3 regions of the Streptomyces sp. NPDC089919 genome follow, and region 3 is predicted to be linked to each of the others. Evidence: riboswitches for the same ligand, from Rfam matches in the RefSeq annotation. Region 3 holds a riboswitch; each other region holds the start of a gene.

What was found. A riboswitch is a leader RNA that binds a small molecule or an ion and turns the genes downstream of it on or off. The one in region 3 is predicted to bind cyclic di-AMP.
Region 1: it holds a riboswitch for cyclic di-AMP, as region 3 does, so the genes downstream of both, AB0O40_RS18875 (M23 family metallopeptidase) here and AB0O40_RS17555 (LysM peptidoglycan-binding domain-containing M23 family metallopeptidase) in region 3, are expected to answer to the same signal.
Region 2: it holds a riboswitch for cyclic di-AMP, as region 3 does, so the genes downstream of both, AB0O40_RS28525 (transglycosylase family protein) here and AB0O40_RS17555 (LysM peptidoglycan-binding domain-containing M23 family metallopeptidase) in region 3, are expected to answer to the same signal.

Annotation. Positions count from the first base shown of each region.
Region 1 covers NZ_JBFBGK010000043.1:10,552-12,805, forward strand. Annotated here, with positions in the region: gene AB0O40_RS18875 (M23 family metallopeptidase) at 1-775, opposite strand, end outside; cyclic di-AMP (ydaO/yuaA leader) riboswitch at 788-947, opposite strand; gene AB0O40_RS18880 (pitrilysin family protein) at 1,166-2,254, opposite strand, start outside.
Region 2 covers NZ_JBFBGK010000089.1:13,863-16,116, reverse strand. Annotated here, with positions in the region: gene eno (phosphopyruvate hydratase) at 1-122, opposite strand, end outside; gene AB0O40_RS28525 (transglycosylase family protein) at 465-1,157, opposite strand; cyclic di-AMP (ydaO/yuaA leader) riboswitch at 1,163-1,335, opposite strand; gene AB0O40_RS28520 (transglycosylase family protein) at 1,611-2,254, opposite strand, start outside.
Region 3 covers NZ_JBFBGK010000038.1:26,476-28,729, reverse strand. Annotated here, with positions in the region: gene AB0O40_RS17560 (SGNH/GDSL hydrolase family protein) at 1-62, opposite strand, end outside; gene AB0O40_RS17555 (LysM peptidoglycan-binding domain-containing M23 family metallopeptidase) at 351-1,280, opposite strand; cyclic di-AMP (ydaO/yuaA leader) riboswitch at 1,285-1,480, opposite strand; gene AB0O40_RS17550 (tyrosine-protein phosphatase) at 1,761-2,254, shown strand, end outside.

The DNA.
Region 1 (2,254 bases), on a different contig from region 3:
GCAGGTACGTGATCGGGTTGATGTCCGAGCCGTAGTCCGGCCCGGTACGGGCCTCGAAGTGCAGGTGCGGGCCGCTGGAGTTGCCCGTGGAGCCCGACAGCGCGATCTGGTCGCCCGGGGTGACCTGCTGGCCGACCGAGACCTGGATGGCCGAGAGGTGGCCGTACTGAGTGTACGTGCCGTCCAGCATCTTGATGACGATGTTGTTGCCGTAGGCGCCGCCCCAGCCGGCCTCGACGACGACGCCCGTGCCCACCGCGTGGACCGAGGTGCCGGAGGCGGCGTGGAAGTCGATGCCGGTGTGGTGGCCGGAGGACCACATCGAGCCGCCGCTGAGGTAGCCGGTGCTGACGTAGGAGTTGGCGACCGGGGCGACGAAGGTCAGCAGGCGCTTGCGCTCGGCCTCGCGGGCGGCGCGCTCCTTGGCCTCGCGCTCGGCCTTGGCGCGGGCCTCGGCCTTCGCCTTGGCCTCGGCGGCCCGCTGGCGGGCGTCGGCCTCGGCCTTGGCCTTGGCGGCGGCGATCTCGGCGGCGGCCTTCTGCGACGCGGCCTGGGCCTCGATCTGGCCGGCCAGGTCGTCGGCGACGACGACGGCGTTCAGCCCGGTGTCCTCGAGGCCGCGGGGCTCTGCTTCGGTCGCGGCGAAGGCCGGACCGGCGAGGGTGCCGACGACGCCGGTGGTCGCGAGGGCGGCTATGCCGGCCATGTTCGCGCTCTTGCGGCTCAGACGGCTGGGACCGCGGTGCTTGCCGGCGGCACGACTGCCAAACGCCATGAAGGGGCTGATCCTTTCCTTCCTTCTCGCCTACCGGGTTAGCTGACGGGTTCGGAGCAGGAAGGTCTCCTACGGGCTGCCTCTGGCGAGGCGGTCCGATTCACCCCAGGGACTGATGTGGGTCCCCGGCTCCCCAGGCTCGCGCCTGACGGGGACTCGGCGATCGCTGTCCGGTGCCGCGGGTGCGGCTGTTACAGCTGACGGACAGCGAGGTTGACGCTAGGCGGATGGTCGGACAATCACCAAACAGACACGGGTTTTTGTGGCGTACGCCACGGGGCATTCGGGCAACCACCCTCCCGAACCGGACATATGACGCAACAAGGGCCCCGGTGGTCATACCACCGGGGCCCCGCGGCCCACGGCCCCTCCGGGGCCCTGGTCACCGGGTCAGTTGGCGACCACGGTCACCGCGCCGATGCCCAGCGCCCGCACCGGCTCCGCGATCTGCCCGGCGTCGCCCACCAGGACCGTCACCAGCCGGTCCCCGGGGAAGGCGTTGACCACGGCCGAAGTCGCCTCCACCGTGCCGGTGTCGGCCAGCCGGGCGTACAACTGCGCCTGGAAGTCGTCCGGCAGCTCCTGCTCGACCTGGTCGGCGAGGGTGCTCGCGACGGCCGCCGCGGTCTCGAACTTGAGCGGGGCCACGCCCACCAAGTTCTGCACGGCCACGTCGCGTTCGGCGTCGGTCAGGCCGCCCTCGGCCAGCGTCCGGAGCACCTTCCACAGGTCCTCGAGCGCCGGGCCGGTGTTGGGGGTGTCCACCGAGCCGCTGATGGCCAGCATCGAGGCGCCGGTGCCGTCGGCCGTGGAGCGCAGCACCTGGCCGAAGGCGCGCACGCCGTAGGTGTAGCCCTTCTCCTCGCGCAGGACGCGGTCCAGCCGGGAGGTGAGGGTGCCGCCGAGGCAGTAGGTGCCGAGCACCTGGGCGGGCCAGACGCGGTCGTGCCGGTCCCCGCCGATCCGGCCGATCAGCAGCTGCGTCTGGACCGCACCGGGGCGGTCCACGATCACCACGCGGCCGGTGTCGTCGGCGGTGACCGGGCTGACCGGGAAGGCCTCGCCGGTGCCACCGGTCCAGGAGCCCAGCGTCTCCGCCAGGACCGCGGCCAGGTCGGTGCCGGTCAGGTCGCCGACCACCACCGCGGTGGCGGTGGCGGGGCGCACGTGGGCGTCGTAGAAGGCGCGCACGGCCGCCGCGTCGATCCGCGCGACGGTCTCTTCGGTGCCCTGGCGCGGCCGGGACATCCGCAGCGCGGCGGGGAACAGCTCCTTGGAGAGCTCCTTGGCCGCCCGGCGCTGCGGGTTGGCCAGCTCGTGCGGGATCTCGTCGAGCCGGTTGCGCACCAGCCGGCCGACCTCGGCGTCCGCGAAGGCCGGCGCCCGCAGCGCCTCGGCGAGCAGCCCCAGCGCCTTGGGCAGCCGGGAGGCCGGTACCTCCAGCGAGACCCGGACGCCCGGGTGGTCGGCGTGCGCGTC
Region 2 (2,254 bases), on a different contig from region 3:
GACGGAACTGCAGCACGGCCGGTGCTGCCGTCGTCGAGGCCAACCTCGACCTCGACCGTGGGGTTGCCTCGGGAGTCCAGGATTTCCCGGGCTACGACGACGTCGATGGACGGCACGAGCATCTCCTTCTGGGATGTGACGCTGGGTGTGCGGTGGCGTGGGCCGTGGGACCGACCCAGCCGGACTAGAGCCTAACCGGCTCCGGGGCATCGGCCAGCCGACCGCCCGGGTCCTGGGACGAAAAAGGGTCCGAATACCCGTCTTCCAGGACATAGGGCCCTTGATCATCGGGTCCTCGACCGGCGCCGGACAGACGTCCGCCCGGCGCGTCGGGGGGAGGACGCGCCGGGCGGGCGTGGTTACTCACGGGTCAGTCGCGCCCCGTTGGGGAAAGTTTCACCGCTTCCCCTCGCAGGCGCGCGGCCGCCGCCCCTCCTGCGAGGGGGGTTTCAGCCGGTCTCCGTTCAGGAGAGCTTGAGCATCTGGCCCGGGTAGATCAGGTCGGCATCGGTGACGATGTCCTTGTTGAGCTCGAAGAGCTTCTCCCAGCCACCGGTCACCTTGTTGGCGTCGGCGATGGTGCCGAGGGTGTCGCCGGCCTTGACCTCGTAAGAGCCGTTGCCCTTCTTGATGGTCTGGGCCGGGGCGGCGGGGGCGGCCGGCTTGGGGGCCTCGGAGGTGCGCTCGGAGCGGGTGGTGGGCGCCGACTCCGTGCGGACCGTCTCGGTGCGCTTGGCCTTCTTCTTCTTGACCGGGGTGGAGGAGCTGTCCGAACCGCTGTGCTTCGAGGCGCCGGACAGGCCCACGCCGCAGCTCGGCCAGGCACCCTTGCCCTGCGAGGCCAGGACCTTCTCGGCCACGGCTATCTGCGCGGACTTGCTGGCCTGGTTGGCCTGCGGGGCGTAGTTGGTGCCGCCGTACGCGGCCCAGGTGGACGGCGAGAACTGCAGGCCGCCGTAGTAGCCGTTGCCGGTGTTGATGGACCAGTTGCCACCGGACTCGCACGCCGCGACGCGGTCCCACTCGGAGGTGGTGGCGGCGCTGGCGGTGCCGGCGGCCATCAGCGGGGCGGCGACGACCGCACCGGCGACACCGACGAGGGCGGCGGCGCGGGTGGCCTTGGAGGCGCGACGGTGCTTGCCCTTGGAAAGCAGCATGGAAGGAATCTCCTCACCGACGCCTGCGAGGTGAGCTGTCGGGTTCGGGCGTAGTGAGTTGCCCGGCCGCGCGACGAGCGCGCGGCTTCACCCCTAGCCGTTTCCGTGACCATCTCTCAATGGCCGGTCCCGGCACTTACCTTGGGTCCCCCGCTCCTGCCTTCGGCGCTTGCGCGACGACTGTTCCCCCCGTCCGCCGGCAGGATTCGGCGATGCGGTCGAAGAGGCCCGCGGTGGCGAGCGGTTCAGACGTTAGACAGACGGCTCCCCGATGTTCAAGGTCGGACATCGGGGAGAAACCGCCGGGACTTGCCTTCCGGGAACCGACGTTTGCGCAGGTGAGAGGCGTTGCGGCCGAAGGTCACGGATAGGACACGCCAGTTGGGGCGCTGAGACTCATGTCTCATTTGATCAAAACGGGCATTCAGTATCTTATCGACGCCCGAACTGCCCCTACTTCTCGCTTAGGTCGAGATTCTGGCCGGGCTTGATCAGGTCGGCGTCACCGCCGATGACCTGCTCGTTGGCCTTGTAGAGGGCGCTCCAGCCGCCCTTCACCTTCTTCGCGTCCGCGATCTCCCAGAGGTTGTCGCCGGCCTTGACGGTGTACGTCGGGTCTTCGACGGGCTTCGAGCCGGTCTGGGTCGCCTCCGTACCGGACGGCTCGTCAGCCTCCGGCGCACCATTCGATGCATGACGTCCCGTAACGTCCGATTCGTCCCCTGACTCCTCGTCGGCTGCGTCACCGCGGTGCTTGCCGGTGCCGGGGGTCTCGGCGGTCGCGTCGGGGGTACCGGTGCTCGGGTCGGGGGTCCCGGGGGTGGCGCCAGGGGTCCCCGGGGTGGTCCCGGGGGTGGTCGAGGCGCCCGGGACCTCCGGGGTCTCCACGGTGGCCTCCGGGCTCTCGCGGGTGGCGCCCGGGATGGAGCCCGCGGGCGTCTCGGGCGTACCGGGGGTGCTCGGGGCGGTACGGGTACCCGGGGCCGAGGGGGCGGTGGTGCCGGGAGTGGCGGGGGCGGTGGGGGACTTGGTGCCCGACCCGGAGGTCCCCGGCGCACCCTGGGCGGCCGGCGGCTCGGGGGTGGGGCGCTCGTCGG
Region 3 (2,254 bases):
CAGCCGAGGAAGGTGCCGTCGGGGCCCGGGTCGCCCACGCCCTCGGTGAAGCTGTCGCCGATGGCCGCGTACGAGCCGGCCCGGACCGCCGGAGGGGTCGCCGGGGTGCCGTGCGGGTCCGCCGCGGTTGCCTGAGCTGCTGAAGGTGTCGAATCGCCTGCCACGGGAGCACATCCTTCACCCAAAGATGTGACCTACGCGACCGTAGGCAGGGGTTGACGCAGGGTGATCTGTACCACCCGGTCGGTTGGAGGGGGCCAGACGTACGGCCGGCGCCCCCTCGGGGCCCCGGCCGTACGCGTGGTGCGGACGCGCCTCGCACGCCGACGCGGACGCGCTCCGGAGGCGCCTCAGACGCTGACGCCCTTGCCCCGCAGGTAGGCGAGCGGGTCGATGTCCTCGCCGTAGTTCGGGCCGGTGCGGATCTCGAAGTGCAGGTGCGGGCCGGTGGAGTTGCCGGTGGAACCGGACAGGCCGATGCTGTCGCCCGCGGCGACGCTCTGCCCGGCGGAGACGTTCAGCTGCGAGAGGTGGCCGTACTGCGAGTAGCGGCCGTCCGCGTGCCGGATGACGACCTCGTTGCCGTAGGCGCCGGCCCAGCCGGCCGAGACCACGGTGCCCGCGGCCACCGCGTGGACGGTGGTACCGGTGCCGACCGCGAAGTCCACCCCGGTGTGGTAGCCGCTGGACCACATGCTGCCGCCCTCGTGGTACTGCGTCGTGATGCTCGCGCTGACCGGGGCCATGAAGGAGACGGCGCCGGTGCTGCGCTGCGCGGAGCGGCTGGCGGCGGTCGTCGCGGGCCGCTCGGCCGGCGCCTGCGCGGCCGCGGCCTGCGGCTTCGCGTGGCCCGCGGCCTTGGCCGCCTTCGGGGCCTGCGCGGCCTCGGGAGCACCGGCGGCCGCCTTCGCGCCGAGGGTCAGCTCGAGCCCCGGGTGGATCAGGGAGGGGTTCCCGCCGACGGCGGCGCGGTTGTCGGCATACAGCTGCTGCCAGCCGCCGGCCAGACCGTGCTCGTCGGCGATCTTGGAGAGGTAGTCGCCCGCGACCACGGTGTACGTGGCCGGCGCGGCGGCCGGCAGCGCGGCGGTGTGCCCGGGGGCGGCCTGGACGGCCGGCGCCGCGGCGGCGGTGTGCCCGGGGGCGGTGTGGCCCGCCGCGGTGGCTCCGGTGGCCCCGATCAGCGGCAGGGCCAGCGCGGCCCCGCCGGTGCCGGCGACCGCGAGGGAGCGGCTGAGCGGGCTGGGCTTCGGGCGGCGGTGCTTGCCTTTTCCGGGCATGGCGCATTCCTCTCCGGCGCCTGCGAGGTGAGCTGTCGGGTTCGGGCTGGAGATGCCCGGCCGCATCGCGCGGCTTCACCCCGAGCCGTCCGGACGGAAGATCCGGGATCGGCGACTTACCTGGTTCCCCCGCTCCTGCCGCACGAGTGATCGAATGAGTGCGGTCATCGGGCGGCGGCAGGATTCGGCGATCCGCCCGGATTCCCGGGGAACGTATTCCAGTTCGACCGGGGGGAACAAGCCCGGAATTCCCTCTCGGATTACCCGGGGAGGAATGATCTCCGGAATTCCGGTAACACTCCGTCTATTGCGACCGCGTAATGGCCCGCCAGTGAACGGAATTGGGGATTCCGGCTCGACCACAGAACGTCACCGTATGATCCTGCTCACCAGGGGGTGGGGACATCTCCCGCCCCCCTGCGGTAACTTGACGCCAAGTAGTGCAATTCGGACACATCACCCGAGCCGCGAGGAGCCCCAGTGACCCAGCAGATACCCCAGGCACCGGCGACCGAGCCGGAGCTCACCGGCGTGCGCAACTTCCGCGACGTGGGCGGACTTCCGGCCGTCGACGGCCGCCGGGTACGAACGGGGCTTCTGTTCCGAAGCGGACATCTCGCCCAAGCCACCGAAACCGATGCGGAATACCTCGCCTCGCTCGGCCTGCACACGATCTTCGACTTCCGCAACAACGCCGACACCTCGCTCGAAGGCGCCGACGTCGCCCTCCCCGGCGTGCTGAACATCAACATCCCGCTCTCCGACCCCGCCGAGGGCAAGCAGTTCTGGGGCATGGTCCGCACCGGCAACCTGGACCAGCTCACCGAACTGCTCGGGGACGGCAAGGCCGCCGCCCGGATGTCCTCCTCGTACCGGATCATGATCGAGGAGCGCACCGCCGAGCACAGCCGCGTCATCCACGCCCTGGCCGAGGACAGCGTCCCGGCCCTGATGCACTGCGCCGCCGGCAAGGA